Linked DNA regions of Maricaulis maris. The protein of the gene in region 1 interacts with the protein of each later gene in a pairwise test. Links are inferred from orthologs where the notes say so. Each region holds a gene or a part of one and is shown in the gene's direction. Other genes may lie near its edges.

The links.
Region 2: the proteins of AAA969_RS11560 (region 1) and rpsB interact in binary tests that used the Escherichia coli proteins (3 or more experiments, as listed by UniProt). The link is inferred for Maricaulis maris from one-to-one orthologs.

What each region holds. Positions count from the first base shown.
Region 1 is NZ_AP027270.1:2,435,173-2,446,770, forward strand. Bases 1,176-4,160 are described here. They hold AAA969_RS11560 (RNA-binding S4 domain-containing protein), read left to right. Parts: upstream 1,176-2,506; coding sequence 2,507-2,815; downstream 2,816-4,160. Other genes in these bases: AAA969_RS11555 (helicase-related protein), read left to right, coding at 1,176-2,495; AAA969_RS11565 (TerB family tellurite resistance protein), read left to right, coding at 2,808-3,257; fdxA (ferredoxin FdxA), read left to right, coding at 3,321-3,662; AAA969_RS11575 (CarD family transcriptional regulator), read left to right, coding at 3,883-4,160. Outside these bases: more of AAA969_RS11555, read left to right, coding at 1-1,175; more of AAA969_RS11575, read left to right, coding at 4,161-4,392; AAA969_RS11580 (RNA polymerase factor sigma-32), read left to right, coding at 4,910-5,827; AAA969_RS11585 (thermonuclease family protein), read right to left, coding at 6,114-7,004; AAA969_RS11590 (methyl-accepting chemotaxis protein), read left to right, coding at 7,163-7,711; AAA969_RS11595 (S8 family serine peptidase), read left to right, coding at 7,951-10,827; AAA969_RS11600 (EAL domain-containing protein), read left to right, coding at 10,978-11,598. UniProt on the Escherichia coli protein: Involved in the recycling of free 50S ribosomal subunits that still carry a nascent chain. Binds RNA more specifically than DNA. Binds with very high affinity to the free 50S ribosomal subunit. Does not bind it when it is part of the 70S ribosome.
Region 2 is NZ_AP027270.1:1,530,282-1,545,760, reverse strand. What follows is about bases 5,896-8,647. They hold rpsB (30S ribosomal protein S2), read left to right. Parts: upstream 5,896-6,709; coding sequence 6,710-7,585; downstream 7,586-8,647. Other genes in these bases: pyrH (UMP kinase), read left to right, coding at 8,607-8,647; tsf (translation elongation factor Ts), read left to right, coding at 7,620-8,558; dnaE (DNA polymerase III subunit alpha), read left to right, coding at 5,896-6,518. Outside these bases: proS (proline--tRNA ligase), read left to right, coding at 1-725; AAA969_RS07225 (lipoprotein-releasing ABC transporter permease subunit), read left to right, coding at 718-2,049; AAA969_RS07220 (ABC transporter ATP-binding protein), read left to right, coding at 2,042-2,731; more of dnaE, read left to right, coding at 3,075-5,895; more of pyrH, read left to right, coding at 8,648-9,398; frr (ribosome recycling factor), read left to right, coding at 9,463-10,023; AAA969_RS07190 (isoprenyl transferase), read left to right, coding at 10,049-10,786; AAA969_RS07185 (phosphatidate cytidylyltransferase), read left to right, coding at 10,770-11,573; dxr (1-deoxy-D-xylulose-5-phosphate reductoisomerase), read left to right, coding at 11,570-12,760; AAA969_RS07175 (M50 family metallopeptidase), read left to right, coding at 12,778-13,956; outer membrane protein assembly factor BamA, read left to right, coding at 13,983-15,479. UniProt on the Escherichia coli protein: Required for ribosomal protein bS1 (rpsA) to bind to the 30S subunit.

The sequences.
Region 1 (11,598 bases):
TCTGCACGGTCGAGTCCATGCCGGTCGAGAAGCGCGTCGCCTTCGTCGCGATTGACGAGATCCAGCTCGGCGCCGACCCGGAACGCGGCCATGTCTTCACCGACCGGCTGCTGCGGGCACGGGGCACCGAGGAGACCATGCTGCTGGGTGCCGGGACCATGTACCGCATGGTCCGCGAGCTCGTCCCCGAGGCCGAGATCACCTTCCGGGAGCGCTTCTCGCAGCTCAGCTATACCGGCCCGGCCAAGCTCACCCGCCTGCCAAGGCGCTCGGCTGTGGTCGCCTTCTCGGCCGAGGCCGTCTACGCGATCGCCGAGCTGCTGCGCCGCCGCCGCGGCGGGGCGGCGGTGGTGATGGGCGGGCTGTCGCCGCGCACCCGCAATGCCCAGGTCGAGCTCTACCAGTCCGGCGAGGTCGACTTCCTGGTCGCCACCGATGCCATCGGCATGGGGCTGAACATGGATATCGACCATGTCGCCTTCGCCGAGAGCCGCAAGTTTGACGGTCGCCGCCGGCGACGTCTGACCGCAGCCGAACTGGCCCAGATCGCCGGCCGCGCCGGTCGCTTCCGCAATGACGGAAGCTTTGGCGAGACAGCTGACTGCCGGGCGTTTGATCCCGATCTCGTCGAGGCCGTCGAGCATCACCGCTTCGCGCCGGTCGAGAAACTGCAATGGCGCAACCCCGATCTCGATGAGCGCTCGCTGGAGGCGCTGCAATTCACGCTCGGCAAGCCGTCGCGCGACCGGATGCTGGAACGGGTCGGCGAGGCGTCGGACGAAAAGGCGCTGGGTGTTCTGGCCACCGATCGCGAGATCCGCGATCGGGTCACCTCACCGGCCGGCGTCAGCCGCCTCTGGGATGCCTGCCGCCTGCCCGATTTCCGCAAGGCGACGCTGGACGCCCATGCGCGCCTGATCAAGACGATCTTTCTCCACCTGACCGGACCGGGCGACCGGCTGCCGGACGACTGGATGGCCGGTCAGCTTGAGCGTTTCCGCAAGACCTCGGGCGATGTCGATGCGCTCGCCGCCCGTCTCGCCCATGTCCGCACCTGGGCCTATGCGGCGCACCGCTCGGACTGGACCCGCGACCCGACGCACTGGCGCGGTGTGACCCGCGAGATCGAGGACAGGCTGTCCGACGCCCTGCACGAACGCCTGATGCAGCGCTTCGTCGATCGCCGCACCAGCGCGCTCGTCAAAGGGCTGCGCGATGAAAGAGATTTGCTGGCCGGGGTCGCCAGCAATGGGGAGGTTACGGTAGAAGGCCATTTCGTCGGTCGTCTGGCCGGCCTGACCTTCAAACCGGACGTCCAGGGTCGCGAACTGGAAGCCCGGACCCTGAAATCGGCAGCGCTGCGTGCGTTGCGCCCTGAGATCAACAGACGGCTGGGAGCCCTGGCGAAGACGACCATGGACGACATCACTTTTTCCGATGACGGGCAGATCAGCTGGAATGGCGAGACCGTCGCCCAGCTCATCCCGGGCCCGACGCCTCTCAAGCCCGCCGTCAAACTGATCGGTGGCGATCTCGGCGCTCCCGAGACCCAGTCTCGCGCCCGCGCCGGCCTCGAGGCCCGCGTGGCCAGCTATATCGAGACCCAGCTGGCATCGCTCTTCAAGCTGCGCGATGCCGGTCAGTCCGACGACATGCCCGGTCTCGCCCGCGGCCTCGCCTGGCGCCTCTATGAAGCCGGCGGCGCCCTGCCCCGCCTGACCATCAGCGATGATGTGCGCAACCTGTCCCAGGTCGAGCGGCGTTCGCTGCGCGCCGCCGGCGTGCGGATCGGCGAGCACATGATCTATGTCCCTGAACTGGTCAAACCGGCCCCGGCCCGGCTCAACGCCCTGCTGCACGCGGTGGCGGCCGGTCGGACCGATCTCGCCTGGATGCCGGCCCCCGGCCTGACCTCGATCGCCAATGACCGCTCTCGCAGTCGCGCCGACTACGCCGCCGTCGGCTTTCAGCCTTGCGGACCGCGCGCGGTCCGTTTCGACATGCTGGAGCGGCTCGCCGACACGCTGCGCGAAGCCGGCAAGGATGAAGGCCAGGGCTTCCCGCTGACCGCCGACATGACGGCCCTGCTGGGCTGTTCGGTCGAGGATCTGCGCGGCACACTGACCGCGCTCGGCTATCGCCGCATCCAGAAGGGTCCGGATCCGGAGAAAGCCGAGGGCGAGCGCTGGGACCGGCGTCGTCGCAAGCATGCCGGGCCACGCCCGTCGGCCGAACGCAAACCGGTGGTCACGGCGCCACCCCCGGATCTGTCGGACAGCCCGTTTGCTGCCCTTGCGGCGTTGACGCTCACCGCGCCGCCCGAGCGCAAGCCGCGCCCGGCCCGTAAGCGCCGGCGCAAGGCCGCAGGACACGCCCAGAAAAGCGAGCAGACTCCGAAAGGCGAGCAGACCCAGAAGACCGAGCCGGCCGCCACAAGCGATCAGACCCCGGCAAACGAAGCGGCGGCCAAGCCGACCGCGGACCCGCAGGACTAAAAGGCGCATCCATGAGCGAGATGGGCGAAGGCCTGCGGATCGATATCTGGCTCTGGCATGCGCGCCAGTTCAAGACGCGCAGCCTGGCCACCACCACGGTCTCCAAGGGCCGGATGCGACTGACCAGCGCCGGGACCACCCGGCGCATCAACAAGCCGGCGACCCTGGTGCGCGCAGGTGACATATTGACCCTGCCCCGCAATGGCCGGATCGTGCAGCTTGAAATCCTGGCCCTGGGCACACGCCGCGGGCCAGCGGCAGAAGCCCAGCAGCTCTATCGATCAGTCGACGACGAACAGACGGAAGAGAGCCATGTTTGACGCCATCCGAAACTTCTTCGCTCCGGCCGAAGCCGACCTGCGGCCTGAGACCGATCCCCATATCGCCGCCTGCGCCCTGCTGGTCGAGGCGGCCTTGGCTGACGGTATCTATGCCGATTGCGAGCAGGACCAGATCCGCGTCATCCTGTCTGGCGCCTTCGGCCTGTCCGAGGCCCGGGTGGCGCATGTGCTCGAGCAGGGCGAGGAGCTCGCCGAGAGCGCCATTGACCATCACCGCTTCACCAAGGTGGTGAAAGCCTGCCTGTCACGGCAGGAGCGGATCTCCCTGGTCGAGCAATTATGGCTGGTGGCGCTGGCCGATGGCGAGAAATCGCCCTTCGAGGACGCCTTCATCCGGCGCATCGGGCCGCTGCTTGCGGTCGAGGACCGCGACCGCATCTTCGCGCGCACACGTGCAGAAGCGCGACTGCGGACCCGTTGACAAAAAACCCGTCGCAGCCCATGTCCCGGCAGCAACCTTGTCCCAGATCTGACCACGGCCAACATGACCTATATTGTCACCGACGCGTGCGTGCGCTGCAAATATACGGACTGCGTGGAAGTCTGCCCCGTTGACTGCTTTTACGAGGGCGAGAATTTTCTCGTGATCCATCCGGACGAATGCATCGATTGCGGTGTCTGCGAACCGGAATGTCCGGTCGAGGCGATCAAGCCCGACACCGAGGACGACAAGGACGGCAAGTGGTTGGCCATCAACTCGAAATTTGCCGAGTCCTGGCCCAATATCACGCTCCGCAAGGACGCCCCCGCCGACGCCGATGCGATGGCGGAAGAGACCGGAAAATTCGAGAAATACTTCTCGGAAAAACCGGGCACGGGCGACTAGCCGGATCGGGTTAACCGAACCCTACCGTTTGGAAAACGCCGAATTTTGTGGTATGTTATTCACATTGATGGGTAGCGCCTGTCGCGCCACCTGCCTTTCTACACGGTGATTTGCGCGCAGAATTTTCGATCTCGGAGCCGGATGGGTGCCGGAATTTCTTTGAGAGCGATCTGCGAGCTTTTGCGTTTCCGTGGCAGCAGGGCCCAACGAGAGAGCATCCATGACGAAAAACGACAAGTCTTTCAAAAAGGGCGACTTTATTGTGTATCCCGCGCACGGCGTCGGCCGCGTGACGGGCGTTGAAAAAGACAGCGTCGCAGGGTTCGACATTGAAGTTTATGTCGTCACCTTCGAGCAGGACAAGATGACGCTGCGCGTGCCGACGGCCAAGACCGAAGCATCCGGCATGCGGCCACTGTCCAGCGACCGGATCGTCAAGGACGCGCTGAAGACCCTGAAGGGCAAGGCCAAGGTCAAGCGGACCATGTGGAGCCGCCGGGCCCAGGAGTATGAAGCCAAGATCAATTCCGGCGACCTGATCCAGATCGCCGAAGTCGTTCGCGACCTGCACCGTGCCGAGGACCAGCCGGAGCAATCCTATTCTGAGCGCCAGCTCTATGAGTCCGCGCTCGACCGGATGGTTCGCGAACTGGCCGCGGTCGAGGAAATCGAGCACGAGGCGGCCCGCGTCATGCTGTCCGACTCGCTCGCCAAGAAGGTTGCGGCCTGATCGACCCGATCAAGCAGCGAGACTGATGCGAAACGCCCGGCTATTGGCCGGGCGTTTTCGTTTTGGGCCGGGTTTTCAACGCGTTCCGCTCAATCTGGCCGCCCTCGCCTCACTATTCCCGCTTCGCACGGCACCCGAAGCGCTGAGGTCCCCCGGATCGCGGCGATGCCGCGACCGGGGGATGACGGTGGGAGTTGGGGTGGCATCGACTTTGCACGCCGATTGAACATTCGCGCCTGTCGCGGAGAGATCCATGAAACCCTTGTCAGCCAGCTGGCCGTATCCTTCAAAGCCTCACCGCATCTTCCCTGACGGGCCTTGTCGCGATCCGGGCCACGGAAAACTCATCGCTGGCCGGACCGGCTCGGCCTGCCAGCCAGCCAGCCAGCGGATCAACCCTCGAAACAGTATCGGTACGGGTCCCGTGCGACGCAGCCATGCGCAGTCGCGCGACCAGCGCCAGTGATCCGAAACCCCGGTACGGGCGTAAGCCTCCCTGAAGCGAAGGAGGAAGACCATGCCAAGCGGCCCGACCGTGACTGCGCGTTCCACCACATCGTCCCAGGCACGTGATGCCGGTGAGCAACGTTTCGTGAAATCTGCCATGTCCAGACCGCTCTTGTCGCGCGAAGACGAGTCCGATCTGGCCCGGCGCTGGAAAGATGACCGCGACGAGGCTGCCCTGCACGTTCTGACTGAGGCTCACATGCGCCTCGTCATCGCGGTCGCCGCCAAGTTCCGCCGGTATGGCCTGCCGTTTTCCGACCTGATCCAGGAAGGCAATATCGGCCTGATGAAAGCCGCCGAGCGTTTCGACCCGGAGCGCGATGTCCGCTTTTCCACCTATGTGACCTGGTGGATCCGCTCCTGCATCCAGGACTATGTCTTGCGCAACTGGTCGATTGTCCGGACCGGCACCACCTCGGCCCAGAAATCACTCTTCTTCAATCTGCGGCGGATGCGGGCGCGGATCGGCGACCTGGATGGCATGTCCATCACCCCGGAGAACCGGGAGCAGATCGCCAAGGACCTGCGGGTTCGCGAAAGCGACGTCGACACCATGGTGACGCGCCTTGGCGCCTCGGACCGGTCGCTCAATGCGCCCGTGGGAGATGAGGACCAGTCGCAGTGGCAGGACTTCCTGGTCGACGAGAGTGCCGCTCCGGAACTGGAGGTGATGGAAAAGACCGACAGTGAGCGTCGCTCGGCCTGGCTCGGCCAGGCGATTGACGGTCTCAATCCGCGCGAGCAATTCATCATCCGGGAACGCCGCCTCAGTGAGGAAGGCTCGACCCTGGAGACACTCGGCCAGACGCTGGGAATTTCCAAGGAACGTGTGCGCCAGATCGAGAATGCGGCTCTCGACAAGCTGCGCAATCATCTGTGCGCCGCCGTGGGTGACCCGGTCGAAGCCGGCCTGATCCCCAGCGCCTGATCGCACGCCTTCCAGCCGGGACCCCGCCTGACGGGTGCGGGTCCCGCTATGGCGCGCAAGGGCGCTTCGTCCTTCAAGACGGAGGCCGCCTGCCTGCCCGCCCGCCCGCTTGCTCTGGCCAACCTTACCGTTGTGTTTGATGGGCTGGAGGTCGACCCGCGGCGAACTCCCGGAGTGCGCGGACAAGTTTGGCATCGGCGCCGTGCGCCCAACCCGGGCGCATGGCCTGAGCCGTTTGCGCGCCCCAAGCGACCGGCGGGTCCGCAGCCATTCGCATCGCCAGGCGTCAGCGCGCGATGACCGGGTCAGACGTCTCGTCGAGGACTTCCAGACGAGCCGGATGGTCCAGCGTCATCATCGGACCATTCTCAACGCTCAGCCAGCCTCGCACCCGGACACGGCGCCCTTCGAGCGTGTCGGGTGACAGACCCGCCGCGCTGAAGGCCTCGGCATCTTCCGCGTCGATGCGAACCGTAAAGTCAGTGCGATAATCATTGCCGAAATTGAGGTAGATGCGGCCGGAGTCCAGCTGGACCGCGTCGAGGACGCGGCCGCTCACGATCTGCGCGCTGCCGACATCCTGGGCCAGGGCATCGGGATGGCTGTCCCGGATCCGGTTGGCCGGATCGCCCCACAGGCCCACACCCTGCGATCGGGCGCGGGCTTCAACCGCGAGCAGGTCTGTGGCGTGGGCATGATTGTCGGCATGGGTCATGACCCGGGCCAGGCCTGCTTCGAGGAGCCGGTATTGCAGCCAATCCGAGGGACCGGCGCCTCCGTCATCGCCAGACAGCTGTTCATCCCGCCTGCCATCCCGTAGCCCGTTGGTGCGGACCTGTGCCAGTGCCCGGTCATAGCGGTCCCGGCGCAGGCCGGAATAGATCAGCGAGACCTCTTCCCCCTCCAGCCAGAGCCCAAGCTGCGCCGACGCGGCTTCGGGCACCGGCGTATCAATCTCCGCGAGGCGGACCTCAATCACCCCGTCTGCTGTCTCAACCGACAGGGTCAAGGCGCCCGAGAGTCCCAGGAAGCGCCCTGTCTCACCAGCTGCGCCAGCGGGTTCCGCGCGGACCGCCGGCTGCGGACCGTGTAGTGCGTCCTGCACGGCAGCCGACGGACCACAGGCCAGCGGCCCTGAGACGAGCACAATCAGGACAGGCAGAAACAAGCTTTTCATGGCCTCATCTCCTTATATCCTGAACATACACGCATTAGTTGCAGGCAGCAAGGACACGCGCCAAAAAAGATGCGGCAAAGCCGGCCGGGCTTTTACCGTTCCGTTTACCATCTCCGGGTAAGTCTGGCGGAAGACATGTCAATCAGGGACACCCTCCGATGAACGCCTACGCCTACACCGACGATACCGTTGCCCCTGCGGGCGGAAATGCCGACACCCACGCGATCGCCGAAGCCGTTGGCGAGTCCGCCGCACGCGCCTCCCAGGGCGCAGAGGCCGCCCAGGTCGCCCGCGATGCGATGAACCAGGTCGAAGAGTCCAGCCAGGTGCTTGAGCGCCGGGTCGAGGCCCTGACCGATGCCTCCCAGCGCATCAATGCCATCCTGTCGACGATCGAGGCGATCGCCAGCCAGACCAATCTCCTCGCCCTGAACGCGACCATCGAAGCGGCGCGTGCCGGCGATGCCGGCCGCGGCTTCGCCGTTGTCGCCGGCGAGGTCAAGGCCCTGGCCGGCCAGACCGCGAAAGCCACCGAGGACATCGCCTCGCGGATCGCGGCGCTCGACAGTGAGGTCAAGGAAATCCTCGACGGCGTCCGCGGCTCCGGCCAGTCGGTCGCCCGCGGCAAGGTGGCCGTCGACCAGATGACCCAGGCGACACAGGAAGTCGCCCATCAACTCAATTCGCTGCGCGACCGCGTCCGCTAGAGCCACAGCCAGACAGCCAGATGACAAAGAGGAGCGGGCGCCGCATGGCCCCGCTCTTTTTTTTGTTTGTCAGGCCGGTCATGGCCGGAGACACCCGGCTCGCAGCGTTGATCCGACGGCCACCGGATCAACCCGGTGTTAACCAGCGGATCAATTTAAGGCTTTGTTAACCGCGCTGGTTAGCTCGATCGATAGGTAGCGCGGGAATACTGCACGCATGAAATTTGGCGGAGGGCCTCATGCGTAAGTATTTCAAGTCTGGAGCGGCCGCAGTTGCACTACTCTCCCTGTCGGGACTGTATGCACCTGTAAATGCGCAGGAATCGAGCGATCAGGATGCAGCCGGGGACACGTTCCTGCATCCCTATCGGGGCGACATCAATCCGTTCTGGGGGGATATCAATCCCTTCCGCGGTGACATTAACCCGTTCCGCGGAGACATTAATCCCTTCTACGGCGACATCTCGCCATTCTGGGGCGATATCAATCCCTTCTGGGGTGACATCAATCCGTTCGGTGGGGACATCAATCCCTTCTATGGGGACATCAACCCGTTCTGGGGCGACATCAATCCGTTCGGCGGGGACATCAATCCGTTCTGGGGCGATATCAATCCATTCTGGCAGGACGTCGGCCCGATCTGGGGCGATCTCAACAGCCAGTGGAATGAAGCCGCCAACGACAATGGCGACTACCAGGCGATCTCCACCGGGCTGGCGGACGTGATCAGTCGTGCCGAAGCCGTGTTTGGCGAGACCGTTCTGGCCCGTACCGGCCAGACCATGGACGAGGCCTTCATGGCCGAACTCCTCGCCCGCTTCGGGATTGATCTCGATGATCCTGACAGCCTCGCCTCTGTCACCCAGGCCGAGCGCTCGGAATTCTTCCTGACCTTCTATGACAGCCTGATGTCCTTCTCCGGGGTCGACCACGTCGATCACTGGATGCCGGCCATCAACTGGTCACCGGCCCTGGCCGCCAGCTATGACAGGGGCTATCGCCCGACCGTGGGCGTTCTGGACTTCAGCGTCCGGGACGTGGATACCAACTCCGTCCGCGGCCAGCATGGTGAGCGTACCTATCTCAACGTCAATCATGGTGACGCGGTCGCCAGCCTGATCGGCGCACCGATTGACGGTGTCGGCATCATGGGTGTGGCCCCGCACGCGTCCATGCTCTTCTACAATCCGTTTGACGAGTCCCACACGGCGAGCTGGTCCGATGTCGCTGACGGCATCGACCGCCTGGCCCGTGGTGGCACGCATGTCATCAACATGTCGCTCGGCGTACCGGGCTGGACCCTGCACCAGGAATGGGCCGAGGTCTTCCGTCAGGATCGCGTTGCGACCCATGCCCAGAACATCACCTTTGTGGTGGCGGCCGGCAATGACGGCTCGACCCAGACGACCGACCTCGACTGGACCGGCGTTCCGGTGCTCGACAATCTGATCATTGTCGGCTCCGTCGATCCGCTCGGCAATATGTCATCCTTCTCCAACCGTCCGGGAGATGCCTGCCTGCTGGTCAATGGCGTCTGTGAAGACGGCAACCGGCTGATGGATCGCTATCTGGTTGCTCCGGGTGAGCTCCTGCTTGTCGCCGACGGCGAAGGCGGCGTGACACGGGCCACCGGCACCTCCTTTGCGGCCCCGCTGGTCGCTGGAGCTGCGGCACTGGTCAAGGGCTGGTGGACCTGGCTCGATGGCAGCGAAGTCGCTGACGTCCTGCTGCTCTCGGCCCGCGATCTCGGTGACCCGGGTGTCGACGCGGTCTACGGGCGCGGCATGCTGGATGTGGCCGGTGCCATGTCTCCGCTGGATCCGGCCAATCTCTACGGCATAGATCGCCGTGGCGACCCGGTCGCGGCAGAAAGCCTGATCATCACAGGTGGCCGCCTGACGCTGCGCTATGCAAACAAGAACCGGGTAACTGTGTTCGAGGATATCGGTGACAGCTTCCGCGACTTCACCATCACCGTCGATGACCTTCTGGTTGGCAGCACGCTGGCTGAATCGGTGGCAAGCGCCTATGCCGAGCAGTACATCTTCGAGCGCACCGATGCGGCCTTCACGGGGACGGCTTTCTCGGACGTTTCAGAGGCCTCACGGGTTCTCTCCCGCGAAGGCAATCTGACCCTGACCGCGACAGCCGCCCGCCTCGATCCTTCGAACCCGGGCCTGGCCCGCAATCTCGGTTTCCATGCGAGCATCGAGCTTCGCGATGAAACCAGCGGCCGCTCCATGGCCATGGGTGTTGGCGAAGGCGCGCTGGCCCTGTCGAGCCACAACGCCTTCAACCTGTTCTCGGACCATCGTCCGGAAACCGGTGGCGTCAATCCGGTGCTCGGCTTTGCCTCGGGCGGTGCCTTTGCGGCCAGCCGCTTCACCCTGTTCGGCGATACCGAGCTATCCTTGGGTGTCACCACGACGATCGAGGAAGCGGTCTATGCCGTCCCCGGTACCGGCGAGGAGCGCGCCCTGTTTGACGGCGTCTCGCCCTACCAGGCCGCGGCGGTCAATCTCGAGATCGTTCATCCGTTGAGCGAGACCCTCACGGTCAGCGGAACCCTGACCCAGCTGCACGAGGCGACCGGCCTGCTCGGCGCCCAGGGCGGTAGCGTCCTGGCCTTCGAGGGCGGTGCCGATACCACGGCCCTGACATTCGGCCTGGAAGCGCGTCCGTCGGGCCGGCTGACCCTTGGTGCCTCGTTCACCGCAGCCCAGACCCGGACCACGCAGTTCGATCAGGGGTTGATCGCGGTGGCGGATCGCATCGACAGCACGGCGGCACAGATCTCGGTCCAGTTTGACACGGTTCTGGGTCAACGCGACGGGATCCGCTTCAGCGTCGTCCAGCCGCTACACATCGAGTCAGGCTCGCTGAGCTATACCGGCATGGCCGTCACCGACCGCGAAACCGGTGCCCTCGGCGTTCAAACAGAGACGTGGGAACTGGGTGGGCGTCGTCCGGTCTATACCGAGCTGATCTACTCCACCCCGCTCGGGTCGGACCACAGCAGCCTGAGCCTGTTTGCCCGCCAGAACCTGTCCGGCGAAGAGACGAGCTCCGAGTTCTCCGCTGCGACAACCGGCGCCAGACTGCAGCTGCGCTTCTAGGCCTCTTCCAAGGCTGATCATCAAGGGCGCCGACACCTGTCGGCGCCCTTTTTGTTAGCCGGGTTGCGCGTCACGGTTGATTAGCCATTTCTTCAATCATGCTTGGTATAGGAGAAACGTGCAGGCGGCAGGCCGCCACAGGAGAAGTCGATGTTCGGACAGGTTTGGAAACTCTTGATCATGGTTGCTATGTCGTGTTCCGTCATCGTCAGCATGACCGATGCGGCATTGACCCAATCAACCGTTCCCGCACCGGCATACCAGGACGCCATCGAGAGCGCTCAATCGGTCATGATGGCCGATCCAACCGAGGCCCTGGCGTTGGCCGAGCTGGCCGAGGCACTTGCCGCCGAAGCCCTTCCCGAAGCCCGTGACATGGCCTTTGCATCCGCATGGTGGCTGCAGTCCGAAGCCCTCACGCGGGTGGGCCGCGCCGAGGATGCCTTTCCGCTTGCGGCACAGGCCCTGGACCGTCTTGGCGAGGCCCCGACTGCGACCAAGTTGCTCGCCGATATCTACACCTCGCTCGGGCGCATCGAGAAAGTGCTCGGGCAACACGGAGCCGCGCTCGACCACTATCAAAAGGCCTATGAAATCTATCGGGAGCTCGGCGATCGGCGCAGCGAGTCGATTGCACTGCAATCCATGGCGTCCATCTACACGGACGCACAGCAATACGATCGCGCCGTCGAGTATTTTCAGAATGCCCTCGATCGGTATCAGGACAACTCGCTCGTCCTCGCAGCCCATAACAACATGGCCAATGCCCTG
Region 2 (15,479 bases), 900 kb from region 1 along the record:
GTGATCTGAGCCATGAATTCATCGTCCTGGCCGACACCGGCGAGAGTGAGGTCTTCTGTCATGCCGATCTGGTCGAGATGCCGGTGCCCGGTCCTGATGTCGATTTCGACGGCGACCTCCAGCCCTATGTCGACCAGCGCACGGCGCTCTATGCCGCGACCGAGGAAATGCACGAGCCGGACGCCTTCGCGGCGGTCCCGGCCGACCGCCAGCTCTCCGCCCGCGGCATCGAAGTCGGTCATATCTTCTATTTCGGCACCAAGTATTCCGAGCCGATGAAAGCAGTTGTCCAGCATCAGGACGGCCAGATCCGTCCCGTGCACATGGGCTCGTACGGGGTCGGCGTGTCGCGCCTGCTCGGGGCGATCATCGAGGCGCATCACGACGAGAAGGGCTGTGTCTGGCCGGAAAGCGTCGCGCCCTTCGGTGTCGGCATCATCAATATGCGTGTCGGCGATGCCGAGTGCGATGCGGCCTGCGAGAGCGCCTATGCGGCGCTGGTCAAGGCCGGGCTCGATCCGCTCTATGACGATACCGACAATCGCGCCGGCGCCAAGTTCGCCACCGCCGATCTGATCGGTCTGCCCTATCAGCTGGTGATCGGGCCGCGCGGCCTGAAAGAGGGCAAGGTCGAGCTCAAGGTCCGTCGCTCGGGCGAGACCCATGAATTGTCACCGGAAGACGCCGTCGCGCGTCTCTCCGCGCGGGCGTTCAGCGATGACTGAGGCGGGTGGCGAAGCAGGCTCGGCATCGGCAGGCGGGGCACGTCCCTTCAGCCCGTATGAATTCCTGCTCGCCTTTCGCTATCTGCGGGCCCGTCGCAAGCATGGCGGCGTCGCCCTGATCGCCTGGATCTCCTTCGGCGGCATCGCACTCGCGGTCACCGGCCTGATCGCCGTCATGTCGATCATGAACGGCTTCCGCGCCGAGCTCTTTAACCAGCTTCTCGGCTTTCAGCCGCATGTCTATGTCGATACTCGGGAAATTGATCCCGGCGAGATTGATCGCCTGCTGACCGAAATCGAGGCGATGACCGGCGTGAAGAGCGCCGATCCGGTGGTGTCCGGCCAGGTCATGGCGACCTCGGACCGGTATGAAACCTTTCTCCAGGTGCTCGCCGTGCGTCCCGAGGACCTTGCCCGGATGGATGTGGTCCAGTCCGGGGATGACCCGCGCAGCCTTACCGGCCTGCAGTTCGGCGACCTCAGCGAGTTCGGTGAAGGCCGCAATGGTGGCGATGTGATCGTCCTTGGCACCGGAGTCGCCCAGCGTCTCGGTGTCAGTGTCGGCGACCGCGTGACCTTCCTGTCGGCGCGGGCCGCGCCGTCCGCCTTTGGCGCACGGCCACAGCAGAAGGCCTATTATGTCGGCGCCATCCTGGCTGCCGGTGTCTCGACCATCGACAACAGCCTGGCCTTCATGCCGCTGGAGCAGGGCCAGCTCTTCTTCCTGCGCGGTGACACGGTCGACCTGATCCAGGTCCGGCTCGATGATCCCGACCAGGCGCCGCTCTTCGTCGAGACGATCCGGGCCATCGCCGGCTTCAATGCCACCGTCTACGACTACACCCGGCTCGATCCGGCCTTCTTCAACGCGCTCCAGTTCGAGCGCACGGCGATGCGCCTGATCCTGTCCATTGTCGTCGCAATCGCCGCCATGAACATCATTTCCGGCCTGGTCATGCTGGTGAAGAACAAGTCGCGCGACATCGCCATCCTGCGCACCATGGGTGCGACCCGCGCCTCGATCATGCGGGTCTTCCTGATCGTCGGCGCCAGTATCGGCATGGCGGGCACTTTTGCCGGCCTGATGCTCGGTATTCTCTTCGTCACCTTCATCGGCCCGATCCAGGACTTCATCACCTGGACGACCGGTGCCCAGGTCTGGGATCCCAGCGTCTATTACCTCTACCGCATTCCGGCCCAGCTCGACTGGGGTGAGGTGGTCTTCATCACCGTCTTCGGCTTTGCGATCTCGCTGCTGGTGACCATCCCGCCAGCCTGGCGTGCGGCCCGTCTCGATCCGGTGGAGGCGCTGCGCTATGAGTGAATTTGTTCTCGAGCTCGACGCGATCGATCGCACCTATGTCACCGAAGCGGGTCAGCTGCCGGTCCTGCAGGGAGCCAGCCTGACCCTGTCGCCGGGCGAGATTGTCGGCCTCGTCGGGCCGTCCGGCTCCGGCAAGTCCTCGCTCCTGCATGCGGCGGGCCTGCTCGAGCGCCCAGATGGCGGTGAGGTCCGGGTGAGGGGGCGCGCCACGCGGGATCTCAGTGACCGCGACCGCACCTCGATCCGCCGGCGCGAGATCGGCTTTGTCTACCAGTTCCACCATTTGCTGCCGGAATTCGACGCGCTGGAAAATATCACCCTGCCGCAGCTGATCGCCGGTGTGCCGGCCAAGGCCGCGCGCGAGCGGGCCGAACTCCTGTTGACCCAGCTGGGTCTGGGTGACCGGCTCCTGCATCAGCCCTCGCAATTGTCCGGCGGGGAGCAGCAGCGGGTGGCCATCGCCCGCGCCTTGGCCAACGCGCCGCACGTGCTGCTGGCTGACGAGCCGACCGGCAATCTTGATCCGGTGACCTCGGAAACCGTGTTCGAGGCCTTTCGCGAGACCGTGCGGGCCGAGGGCGCGGCGGCCCTGGTGGCGACCCATAATCACGAGCTGGCCAGCCGGATGGACCGGATCCTGACCTTCGCCGATGGCCGGCTCACGCCCTATGAGCCTGTCTAGCCTCGCGATCTCGCGCGCGAATCGCCCATGAAACAAAAGTGGAACATTTCGCTTGACGCCTGTCACGCCCCGATTTAGAACAAATGCAGAACACGCATTTCGGGGAGAATGACATGCGCCGTCTGGTTCACGATGTATCCGCTGCCACAGCTGTTTTGGGTTTCGCTTGGATGATCGCCATGTGGGGATCGGTTCTCGGCGCTGCCTGAACCCGCTAGACTGATCCGCCTGACTCGGGATGCGTGTGTTCGCGCACGCGGCCGGGCAGGGTGGGATCGGTTTGCAGGGCGCGAAACCGGCCGGGGAACCGGCTGGACCTCGCGACCGGATGCGGGAGCGGCGTATGGGCGCGCACTATCCATTTGTGCATTTGCGGGTTCGCTCGCCCTATTCGGTGCTCGAGGGTGCCATCCGCATGCCCAAGATGGCCGAAGCCTGCCAGACCCATGGCATGCCGGCGATCGCGCTGACGGACACCAACAACCTGTTCGGCGCGCTCGAATTCTCCGAGGTGCTGTCGGGCGCCGGGGTTCAGCCGATTGTTGGCTGCACGCTGAAAGTCCGTCTGGGTGACCCGCACCCCGGGGAGCGCGCAGAGCCGGATGGCACGCTGGTCCTGCTGGCCCAGGACAGTGTCGGCTACGGAAATCTCATGGCGCTGTCGAGCGCCGCTTTTCTCGATGTTGATGGCGCCGAGGAACCCCATATTCCGCTCGCGCTGGTGCTCGACCACAGTGCCGGACTGATCGCGCTGACGGGCGGGCCGGACAGCGTGCTCAACCGTCTGGTCACCGGCGGTCGTCATCCGGAAGCTGCCAGCTATCTCGGCCAGCTCGAGACGGCCTTTGGCGACCGGCTCTATGTCGAGCTGCAACGGCACGGCCTGCCGGTCGAGCTGGAGGCCGAGGACTGGCTGGTCCGCGAGGCCTATGCCCGCGACCTGCCGCTGGTCGCGACCAATGAGGCCTATTTCACCGATCCCGGCATGCACAAGGCGCATGACGCCCTGCTGTGTATCTCCGAGAGCTCCTTCGTGTCGGTCGCCGACCGGCGGCGGGTCACTGCGGATCACTATCTGACCACGCCGGAGGAGATGAATGCGCGCTTCGCCGATCTCCCCGAAGCGCTGACCAATACGATCGAGATCGCCCGGCGCTGTGCCTTCCGGGTCCGCACCCACGCGCCGATCCTGCCCAGCTTCCCGACCGTGGGAGGCCGCGATGAGAGCGAGGAGCTGATCGCGCGCGCGCATGAGGGGCTGACCGCACGCCTCGCCACCATCAATGCGGCGGCACCGGAAAGCGAGTATCGCGCGCGTCTGGATTTCGAGCTGGGCATCATCCGGCAGATGGGCTTCCCGGGCTATTTCCTGATCGTTTCGGACTTCATCCAGTGGGCCAAGAACAATGACATCCCGGTCGGGCCGGGCCGCGGCTCGGGTGCCGGCTCGCTGGTCGCCTATGCGCTGACCATCACCGATCTCGACCCGCTTCGCTTCGGCCTGCTGTTCGAGCGCTTCCTGAACCCCGAACGTGTCTCCATGCCCGACTTCGACGTCGACTTCTGCCAGGAACGTCGCGGCGAGGTGATCCGCTATGTACAGGAACAATACGGGCATGACCGGGTCGCCCAGATCATCACCTTCGGGACGCTACAGGCGCGGGCCGTGGTGCGCGATACCGGCCGGGTGCTGCAGCTGCCGCTCGGCCTGGTCGACCGTCTGGCCAAGATGGTGCCGGCCAATCCGGCCAACCCGGTCACCCTGGCCCAGGCGCTCGATATCGAGCCGCGGCTCAAGGAGATGCGCCGCAATGACGAGTCGGTTGATACCCTGCTGACCGTCGCCCTGAAACTGGAAGGCCTGTTCCGCAACGCCTCGACCCACGCCGCCGGCGTGGTCATCGGGGACCGTGCCCTGACCGAGCTGGTGCCGCTCTATCGCGATCCGCGCTCCGATATTCCGGCCACCCAGTTCAACATGAAATGGGTCGAGCCGGCCGGGCTGGTGAAGTTCGACTTCCTCGGCCTCAAGACCCTGACGGTGATCGCCCGCGCCCTCGGCTATATCGCCTCGGCGGGCAAGGAGGTGCCGGACATCGAGGGCATTGATTTCGATGACCAGGCGACCTTCGACCTGTTGCAGTCGGGCCATGCCATCGGCGTGTTCCAGCTGGAATCCTCGGGCATGCGCGACACGCTCAAGAAGATGAAGCCGGATGCGATCGAGGATCTGATCGCCCTGATCTCGCTCTATCGGCCCGGTCCGATGAAGAATATCGACGTCTATGTCGACCGCAAATTCGGCCGGGCGGAAGTCGACAATCTTCACCCCGACCTGGAAGGCGTGCTGTCGGAAACCTACGGCGTCATCATCTACCAGGAACAGGTGATGCAGATCGCCCAGATCCTGTCCGGCTATTCGCTCGGCGAAGCCGACCTTCTGCGCCGTGCCATGGGCAAGAAGAAGAAGGAGGAGATGGACAAGCAAAAGGTCCGTTTCCTCGAGGGCGCCGAGAAGAATGGCGTCAGCCGCGAGAAAGCCTCCTATATCTTCGAGCTGGTGGCCGAGTTCGCCGGCTATGGGTTCAACAAGTCACACGCCGCCGCCTATGCCGCAATCGCGTACCGGACCGGCTATCTGAAGGCGAATTACCCGGTCGAGTTCATGGCCGCGCTGATGTCGCTGGACGCGGCCAATACCGACAAGCTGGCCGCCTTCTTCCAGGAAATTCGGCGCATGAAGATCGAGGTGCGCCCGCCCGATGTGAATGCCTCGCAGGCCGATTTCTCGGTCGAGGAGGGGACGATCCGCTTTGCCCTCGGCGCCATCCGCAATGTCGGCTTCGTCGCCATGGAGCATATCGTGGCCGAGCGCGAGGCCAACGGGCCGTTCCGCGATCTCTATGATTTTGCCGAGCGCGTCGATCCGCGCCAGATCAACAAGCGCACCTTTGAAAACCTGGCCAAGGCCGGGGCGTTCGACGGGCTTGATCCGGACCGCGCCCGCGTCATGGCCTCCGCGGAGACCCTGATCTCGATGGCGCAGCATGCTGCCGAGCAACGCGAGAGCGCCCAGGCCAGCCTGTTTGGCGGCGGCGGGGACGAGGCCCAGCTCGAGCGGCCACGCCTGCCCGAGCCGGACCCGTGGACCGCCACCGAGCGTCTCGACGCCGAGCTGTCGGCGATCGGCTTTTACCTCTCCGGTCACCCGCTCGATGACCTGCGCGAGCATCTCGCCGGTCGCGGCGTGGTCTTCCACGCCGAGGCGCCGGCCCGCGTAGCCGACGGGGCAACGGCCCTGCGTCTGGCCGGCATGGTGCGGCGACGTCAGGAACGGGTTTCGAACAAGTCGGGGGAGCGTTTTGCCTGGACGACCCTGTCCGACCCCACCGGCGAGTTCGAGGTTTTCGTTTCGCCGGAACTGTTGCGGACCTCGCGCGACCTGCTCGACAGCGGCCAGGCCGTGCTGGTCAATTGCCGCGTTGATGAGCGTGACGAGCAGATTTCCTTCTTCGCCGACCGGATCGAGCTGCTCGACACCAAGGTGTCGGCCGAACGCCTGCGCATCCGACTCGATCTGGCGGACGCCCTGACCAGCGTGCATGCCCGTCTCGAACGCGCCAACAAGCGGGCCGATGCCAGTCATGACGCAGTGATCGACCTGCTGATGCCGCTGCGTGATGGTGGTGAAATCGAGATGCGCCTGCCGGGCCGCCACTCCGCCGATGCGGCGCTGCAGGCTGCCCTGAAAGGGGTGAAGGGCGTGGCCTCGGTCGAGACCGTCTGACGGCCGCCCGTCAACGCATGCCAGCACTGTCTTTCCGGCGGGTTCGCGTGCTTGCCAAGCGGGCATGACGCGCCTATAAGCCGCGCCATCACGCACACGGGGCTACGTCCGGTCTTTGGCCAGACGCTCCGGTGTCGCTTGCAGGTGCAGGCGGCTCCGCCCCGTGGAGGCCAACCGGAAAAGGAAAATCGATGGCTCTCCCTGAATTCAGCATGCGTCAGCTGCTTGAAGCTGGTTGTCACTTTGGACACCAGACCCACCGCTGGAACCCGAAGATGAAGGATTTCATCTTTGGTGAGCGGTCCAACATTCACATTATCGACCTGTCCCAGACCGTCCCGCTGCTGCACCAGGCCCTGGTGAAAGTGCGCGAAACGGCTGCCAAGGGCGGTCGGGTCCTGTTCGTCGGCACCAAGCGTCAGGCTTCCGAGCCGCTCGCCCTGGCTGCTGGTCGCTGCGCGCAATACTACATGAACCAGCGCTGGCTCGGCGGTACGCTGACCAACTGGCGCACCATCTCCAACTCGATCGCCCGTCTGCGCGAGCTGGAAGGCATGTTCGAGAGCGAGGGCGGCATGGCCGGCCTCACCAAGAAAGAACAGCTGATGCTGACCCGTGAGCGCGAGAAGCTCGATCGCTCGCTCGGTGGTATCAAGGACATGGGCGGCACGCCGGACCTGATGTTCGTGATCGACACGAACAAGGAAGGCATTGCCATCCAGGAAGCCAAGAAGCTCGGCATCCCGGTCATCGCCGTGGTCGACACCAATTGCGATCCGGACCTGATCGATTTCCCGATCCCGGGCAATGACGACGCCAGCCGCGCCATTTCGCTCTACTGCGACCTGATCGCCGACGCCGTCCTCGACGGCATGAGCGACAGCCAGATGGCGATGGGCATGGATCTGGGTGAAGCCGAAGCACCGGTCGAGACCCTGATCGAAGCTGAAGCGGCACCGGCTGCCGAAGCTCCGGCCGAGGAAGCCAAGGCCGAGGACGCTCCGGCTGCCGAAGCTGAAGCCCCCGTCGCTGACGCGTCATCCGAATCTGACAAGACCGAAGCGTAACGTTTCGATCCAAAGCGAAATCCAGGAGAAACCGATGGCTGCCATTACCGCTGCTCTCGTGAAGGAACTGCGCGAAAAAACCGGCGTAGGCATGATGGACTGCAAGAAGGCGCTGAGCGAGAATGACGGCGACTTCGAAGCCGCCGTTGACTGGCTGCGCAAGAAGGGCCTGTCCAAGGCTGCCAAGAAGGCTGATCGCGTTGCCGCTGAAGGTCTCGTCGCTGTTGCCACCGATGGTGGCAAGGGTGCCGTGGTCGAGCTGAACTCCGAAACCGACTTTGTCGCCCGGAACGAAAAGTTCCAGGCCGCCGTCAAGGAAGTCGCCGGTCTCGCCATTGGCGGAAGCGGTGATGTGGCCGAAATCAAGGCTGCCAAGATGGCCAATGGCGGTTCGGTCGAGGATCACCTGACCAACCTGATCGCGACGATCGGTGAGAACATGGCCCTGCGTCGCGCGGCCGTTGTTGTGGCCGAGCCGGGCGTGGTTGCGTCCTACGTGCACAATCCGGCCGGCACCGACATGGGCGCCATCGGCGTTCTCGTGGGTCTGAAGTCCGAGGGTGACGCCGACAAGCTGGCCGAGCTGGGCCGCAAGATCGCGATGCACGTCGCCGCCGGTTCCCCGGCCGTGGCCGTCTCGGTCGATGTCGACGGTGTCGACAGCGCGATCGCCGACAAGGAACGCGAAGTCTTTGCCGACCAGGCGCGTCAGTCGGGCAAGCCGGAGAGCATCGTCGAGAAGATGGTCGAAGGTCGCATGCGCAAGTTCTACGAGGAAGTCGTGCTGCTGAAGCAGGCCTTCGTCATGGACCCGGATTCGACGATCGAGCAGGTTCTTGAAGCGGCGTCCAAGGAACTCGGGACCCCGGTCACGATTTCCGGCTTCGTCCGCATGGCGCTGGGTGAAGGCGTCGAGAAGGGCCCGGAAGAAGATTTCGCGGCTGAAGTCGCTGCTGCAAGCGGCAAGTCCTGATCTCCCTGACAACAAGCGGCGGCGCTTTCCAGCGCCGCCGCTTTCTATATGCTGCACGCCGTGACTGATTCCTCTGCATCCGGGCCGGCTGATGGCCAGGCGGGCGCGCCGAAATTCCGGCGTGTACTGCTGAAAGTTTCTGGTGAGGCCCTGATGGGCTCCCAGAGTTATGGCATCGATATTGATACCGCTGACCGGATCGCGCGCGAAGTCGCCGCGGCCGTGAAGGCCGGCACGGAAATGTGCCTGGTCATCGGTGGCGGCAATATCTTCCGCGGCCTGTCCGGCGCGGCCAAGGGCATGGACCGGGCGGCCGCCGACTATATGGGCATGCTGGCCACGGTCATGAACGCCCTGGCGATGCAGACGGCGCTGGAACGCATCGGCCTTCAGACCCGCGTCCAGTCCGCCATTCCCATGACCACGGTGTGCGAGCCCTATATCCGCCGCCGCGCCATCCGACACATGGAAAAGGGCCGGGTCGTGATCTTCGCGGCCGGCACCGGCAACCCCTTCTTCACGACCGATACGGCGGCGGCCCTGCGGGCTGCGGAAATGGGCTGCGATGCCCTGCTCAAGGGCACCCAGGTCGATGGTGTTTATGCCGCCGATCCGCGGACCCATCCGGACGCGGAGCGCTATGATCAGCTCGACTATCTCGATGTGCTGACCCGCGACCTTCGGGTGATGGACGCATCGGCCGTGACGCTGATGCGCGAGAATGCGATCCCGATCGTCGTGTTCGATATCCACAAGACCAATGGTCTCGCGCGTGTGCTGGCCGGGGAGGGCAAGTGCACCATGATCGGCAAGATGAAGACCGAGACTCCGGCCGGTTAGACCTGACCGGTTCAACCCGGCCAGCCAGACCCGGTCCGGTAGACCAAGAAAGAGCCAGAACGCCATGAGCGACCAGTACGACGAAGATGATCTGAAACGGCGCATGGACGGTGCCATCGAGTCCCTGCGCAAGGAATTTGCCGGTCTGCGGACCGGTCGTGCCAGTGCCGGCCTGCTCGACCCGATCAAGGTCGAGGCCTATGGCGCGCTGACACCGATCAACCAGCTCGGCAATGTCTCCGTTCCGGAACCGCGCATGATCACGCTGCAGGTCTGGGACAAGAGCATGGTCGGCGCGGTCGACAAGGCGATCCGCAATTCCGGCATCGGGCTGAACCCGGTGATGGAAGGGCAGCTCCTGCGTATTCCGATCCCGCCGCTCAATGAGGAGCGCCGCGCCGAAATTGCCAAGCTGGCCGGTGGCTATGCCGAGCATGCCCGGGTCGCTGTGCGCAATGTGCGGCGCGACGGCATGGACGCGCTGAAGAAGATGGAGAAGGATGGCGACCTGTCCGAGGACGAACAGAAAATGTTCTCGGAGGACGTCCAGAAACTCACCAATGAAGCGATCAAGCGGATTGATGAGACCCTGAAGACCAAGCAAGAAGAAATCATGCAGGTCTGATCACCCCGTTTGGCGGAGCGAAAGAATGACCGACGACGCTTCCGCTGACCAGCCGGGACCGTGGCATACCGCCATCATCATGGACGGCAATGGCCGCTGGGCGAAATCCCGCGGCCGCCCCCGCTCTTTCGGCCACAAGCGTGGCGTTGAAACCGTCCGCCGCATCGTCGAGGACGCCGGCGAGCTGGGCGTCCGCTACCTGACCCTTTTTTCCTTCTCGACCGAGAACTGGAACCGTCCCGCCGATGAGGTCGGGGCCTTGTTCGAACTGCTCAAGCATTATGTCGAGGCCGATCTGGAAGGGCTGGCCAAGCGCGGGGTGCGTATCCGCATCATCGGCCGTCGTGACAATCTCGGCGCTGACCTGGTCGCGATCATTGACCGCGCCGAGGCGCGGACCCGGGACAATACCGACTTCCACCTCACCATCGCCTTCAATTATGGCGGGCGTGACGAGATCGTCCGGGCCTGTCAGGCGATTGCCCGCGAGGCGGCTGCCGGCGAGCTCGACGCAGACGCGCTCGATGAGGCTGCGATCGCCGGACATCTCGATACGGCGGCTCTGCCCGACGTTGACCTGATGATCCGGACCAGTGGCGAGCAACGCATTTCCAATTTCCTGCTCTGGCAGGCCGCCTATGCCGAGCTGGTCTTCCTCGACGTGCTCTGGCCCGACTTCTCCCGCGAGGACCTGGCGCGCGCGATCAAGACCTACCACCAGCGCAGCCGCCGCTATGGAGGCGTCGATGTCGGCGCCGCGTGATCCGGTTTTCCGGCGTCGCCTGATTTCGGCTCTGCTCCTCGGTCCGCTCGCGGTCGTGCTGCTCTATGTCGGCGATATTGCCTTCACCGCCTGGGTGGCAGCCTTCGCGGCAGCCATGGCCTGGGAATGGATACACATGTCCGACAAGGACGCCCCGCCGGTGGCCTACGCCATCGCCTGTGCGACGGCGTCGGGGACGGTATTGCTGGCGGGCCAGAGCGGTGTGCTCGACGCGCTCGCCTGGGGCGCTGCGGGAACCCTGGCCAGCGGCATTGAACGCTGGCGCCGGGGCTGGTCGAGCGAAGTGCTGGGCGTGCTCTATGTCGCGCTGTCGGCCGGCCTGCTGGCGGCGATGCGGGCCGAGCCGGATCACGGCCTGAAGGCGGTTGTCCTGCTCTTTGCCATTGTCTGGGCCGCGGACAGTCTCGCCTACATCGTCGGGACGTGGATCGGGGGTCCCAAACTCCTGCCCAGGACCAGCCCGAAGAAGACCTGGTCGGGTTTCCTGGCCGGTGTTTTGGCCGGCGGTGCGGCGGGCTGGGCGGCCGGTCTCCTGTTCGGGCTCGATCCCGCCCGGATCATCCCCTTTGCGCTCGCCGTTGCCCTGGCTTCGGTTGGCGGCGATCTGGCCATGTCGGTGTTCAAGCGCAGCTTCGGGGTCAAGGACAGCGGCACGCTGATCCCCGGACATGGCGGTGTGCTCGACCGTGTCGACGCCCTGATGCTGGCCGTGATCGTGGCCGTCCTGACCATGCGCGTCTGGCCGCTGGGCTGGGAGGCGTCATGACCGCGCGCCGCGTTTCCATTCTGGGCGCCACGGGCTCGGTCGGCCTGGCCACCCTCGACCTGATCGGCCGGGCGGAGCCGGGCGCCTATGCCGTCATAGCCCTGACCGCCAGAAGCAATGCCGCCGAGCTGGCCCGCCAGGCCATCCGCTTTCAGGCGAAATGCGTGGCGATCGCCGATCCGGCTGCGGCCCCGGCGCTGCAGGCCGCGCTGAAGGACTATCCCCATGTCGAGATCGGCGTCGGTGACGCCGCGGTCTGTGAGGCCGCGGCGCGCGAGGCCGACTGGACCATGGCCGCCATCGTTGGGGCCGCGGGTCTGAAGCCGACCCTGGCCGCGCTGCGGCAGGGTCGGGCGCTGGCCTTCGCCAACAAGGAGTGCCTCGTTTGTGCCGGCGCGCTGTTCATGGACGAGGCGGCTCGCTGTGGCACCACCCTGCTGCCCGTCGACAGTGAGCACAATGCGGTCTTCCAGGTTTTCGATCCGGGCCAGCGGGCAGCCATTCGCTCGATCACCCTGACCGCCTCGGGCGGTCCGTTCCGGGAGGCCTCCCGGGAGACCATGGCCCGAGCGACCCGGGCCGATGCCCTGGCCCATCCGACCTGGACGATGGGTGCCAAGATCAGCATCGACAGTGCGACGATGATGAACAAGGGCCTCGAAGTCATTGAGGCCTGCTGGCTGTTCGACCTGCCGCCGGCCCAGGTCGAGGTCGTCGTCCATCCGCAATCGATCATCCATGGGATGGTGGAGTATGCGGACGGCTCCCTGCTGGCGCAGCTGGGTTCACCCGACATGCGCACGCCGATCGCCAGTGCCCTGGCCTGGCCGCAGCGCATGGCGGCACCGGTCGAACGGCTGCGGCTGACGGATATTGCCCGACTGGACTTCGCGCCGCCCGACCTGACCCGCTTCCCGGCGATCCGGCTGGCCCGGGCGGCGATCGAGGCGGGCGGGATCGCGCCGGCCGTGCTCAATGCCGCCAATGAAATCGCGGTCGAGGCTTTTCTCGCGGACCGTATCGGTTTCCTTGACATCGCCGCAGGCGTTGAAGAGGTTCTCGAGCGCAGCCTGTCGGATGCCGACATGCCGCGCACGCTAACGGCTTTTGAAGATGTCTTCGCCATTGATAGCCGCGCGCGCCGGATGGCACGGGACTTGATGGTCGAGCGCCTTGCAAACCCATAACGACGGATAGTGTTTCCATGAGCCTGATCGGCAGCGGTTTCCTGACCATTTTCTCCTTTGTCTTCCTGATCTCGATCGTCGTCGTGATTCATGAGCTTGGGCATTACTGGGCCGGGCGATTCTGCGGCGTTCATGCCGAAGCCTTCTCGATGGGGTTCGGCCCGACCCTCGTGTCATGGCGGGACAAGCGCGGCACGGTGTGGCGCGTCGCGGCCTTCCCGGTTGGTGGCTATGTGAAGTTTCTCGGCGATGCCGGCGCCGCCAGCGAACCCGACGCGGACAAGCTGGCACAGCTCCGCCAGCAGATGGGTGAGGCGGCGGATCGCTGCTATCATTTCAAGCCGATCTGGCAGCGTGCCTTCATCACGGCGGCCGGACCGATTGCCAATTTCATCCTGGCGATCGTGATTTTCTCGGGGATCGCCATGACCTTTGGCAGCCAGCCCTACCAGCTGCCGATTGTCGGCAGCGTGGTCGAGGGCGGCGCCGGCGAAGAGGCCGGTTTCGAGGTCGGTGACCGGATCACGGCGATCAATGGCAACCGGATCGATACTTTCCAGGACATCATCACCGAAGTGGTCTGGCGTCCCGGCGAGGAGTTGCGCTTCGAGATCGTGCGCGATGACACCGCCATGGTGATCATGGCTGCGCCGCGCGGGCAGCGCGAGGAGGACCGTTTCGGCGGAACCCGTACGCTGGGACGGATTGGCCTCGGTTCGGTCGAGGGATCGGCCCTGCAGGATCGCTACAACCCGATCGAAGCCGTGGGCCAGGGCATTGACCGGACATGGTCCGTGGTATCGATGACGGCGCGCTACGTGTCGCGCGTGGTGACCGGGCGGGCGTCGGCAGAACTGCTGAACGGACCTGTCGGAATTGTAACGGCGGCCGGGCAGACCGCGAGCACCAGCATCGAGGCTGGCGATAGCGCCGGTGAGAGCGTGTTTTTGCTGCTCGTGAACCTCATCAATCTTGCTGCGTTCCTCTCTGTCGGACTGGGATTGGTCAATCTTCTACCGATACCCATCCTCGACGGCGGGCATTTGGTGTATTACGCCTATGAAGCGGTGGCGCGGCGTCCGCTGAGCATGCAGGCCCAAGCACTCGGTTTCCGTGTGGGGCTTGTTTTCGTGCTCGGTTTGATGCTTGTAGCGACCTGGAATGACCTGAATTATCTGCTCGGCCAGATTTTCTGACCGGGCCCAGCAAGCGGCGATCTTCCATGGTGAGTGTACTGCGCGTGCTTTTCGCAGCCCTGATGACTGTGAGCGTGTCGGCGATAGCCACGGCACAACAATCGGGTGCGGAAGTTCCCGCAACCACCCAGGCAGAGGTGCAACAGCCTGTTGCGGCTCCGGTGATCCGGCAAATCCTGGTTGAGGGCAATCAGCGGGTCGAGGCCGACACGGTCCTGTCCTACCTGCTGCTCCAGCCGGGCCAGCCGTTTGACAGCCGCTTGGTCAACCTGTCGATCCAGACCCTGTTTGCGACCGGCCTGTTTTCCGACGTGCAGATGGAGGATCGCGGCGAGATCGTGATCGTCCGGGTGCAGGAAAACCCGATCATCAACCGCGTCATCCTCGAGGGGAACAGCGCGATCGATGACGAGAAGATCACCGACGAGATCCAGGCCCAACCGCGCGCGATCTTCACGCGCTCGCGGGTCCAGTCCGACGTCCAGCGTATCATCGAAGTCTATCGTCGCTCCGGTCGCTTTGCCGCGACCGTGACGCCCAAGATCGTCGAGCAGCCGCAGAACCGGGTCGATCTGATCTTCGAGATTTCCGAAGGACCGGTCACCGGCGTTCGCCGTATCAACTTCATCGGCAATGAAAGCTATTCCGACCGTCGCCTGCGCCGCGAGCTGGTGACCCGCGAATCGCGTTGGTGGCGCTTCTTCTCGTCGAACGACAATTATGACCCGGATCGTCTCGAATATGACCGCGAGCTGCTGCGTCAATTCTATTCGAATCAGGGCTATGCCAACTTCCGTGTGCTCTCGGCCGTTGCCGAACTGACGCCGGATCAACGCGATTTCTACATCACGATCACGATCGATGAGGGCGAAGTCTACAATTTCGGCGAAGTGACGGTCCGCACCGAGATCCCCGATCTCAATCCGGAATTCCTTCAGGCCATCCTGCCGGTACAGGAAGGCGACCTGTTCCAGGGCCAGCTGATTGAAGACAGTATCGATGCGCTGACCTTCTCGGCCGGTGCCGCGGGCTATGCCTTCGTCAATGTCCGCCCGCTGTCCAGTCGCAACCGGGACGATCGCACGGTCGACGTCGAATTCGTCATCGATGAAGGCCCGCGCGTCTATATCGAGCGCATCGACATTTCCGGGAATACCCGGACCGTCGACCAGGTGATCCGGCGCGAACTCGACATCGTTGAGGGCGACGCCTTCAACCAGGTCCTGATGGACCGCTCGCGCAACAATATCCGTCGTCTCGGCTTTTTCGAGGATGTCGAGGTCGAGGAAACACCCGGATCGGCGCCGGACCGGGCCCGCGTCAATGTGGCGGTGACCGAGCAGCCGACCGGTGAGCTGGCCTTCGGTGCGGGTTTCTCCTCCACCGATGCTTTCCTGGTGGACCTGTCGATTTCCGAGCGAAACCTGCGCGGTCGTGGCCAGTTCCTGCGTTTCCGGATTTCGGCTTCCTCGAACCGGGAGTCGCTGGACATCCGCTTTACCGAGCCGCGCTTCCTTGATCGC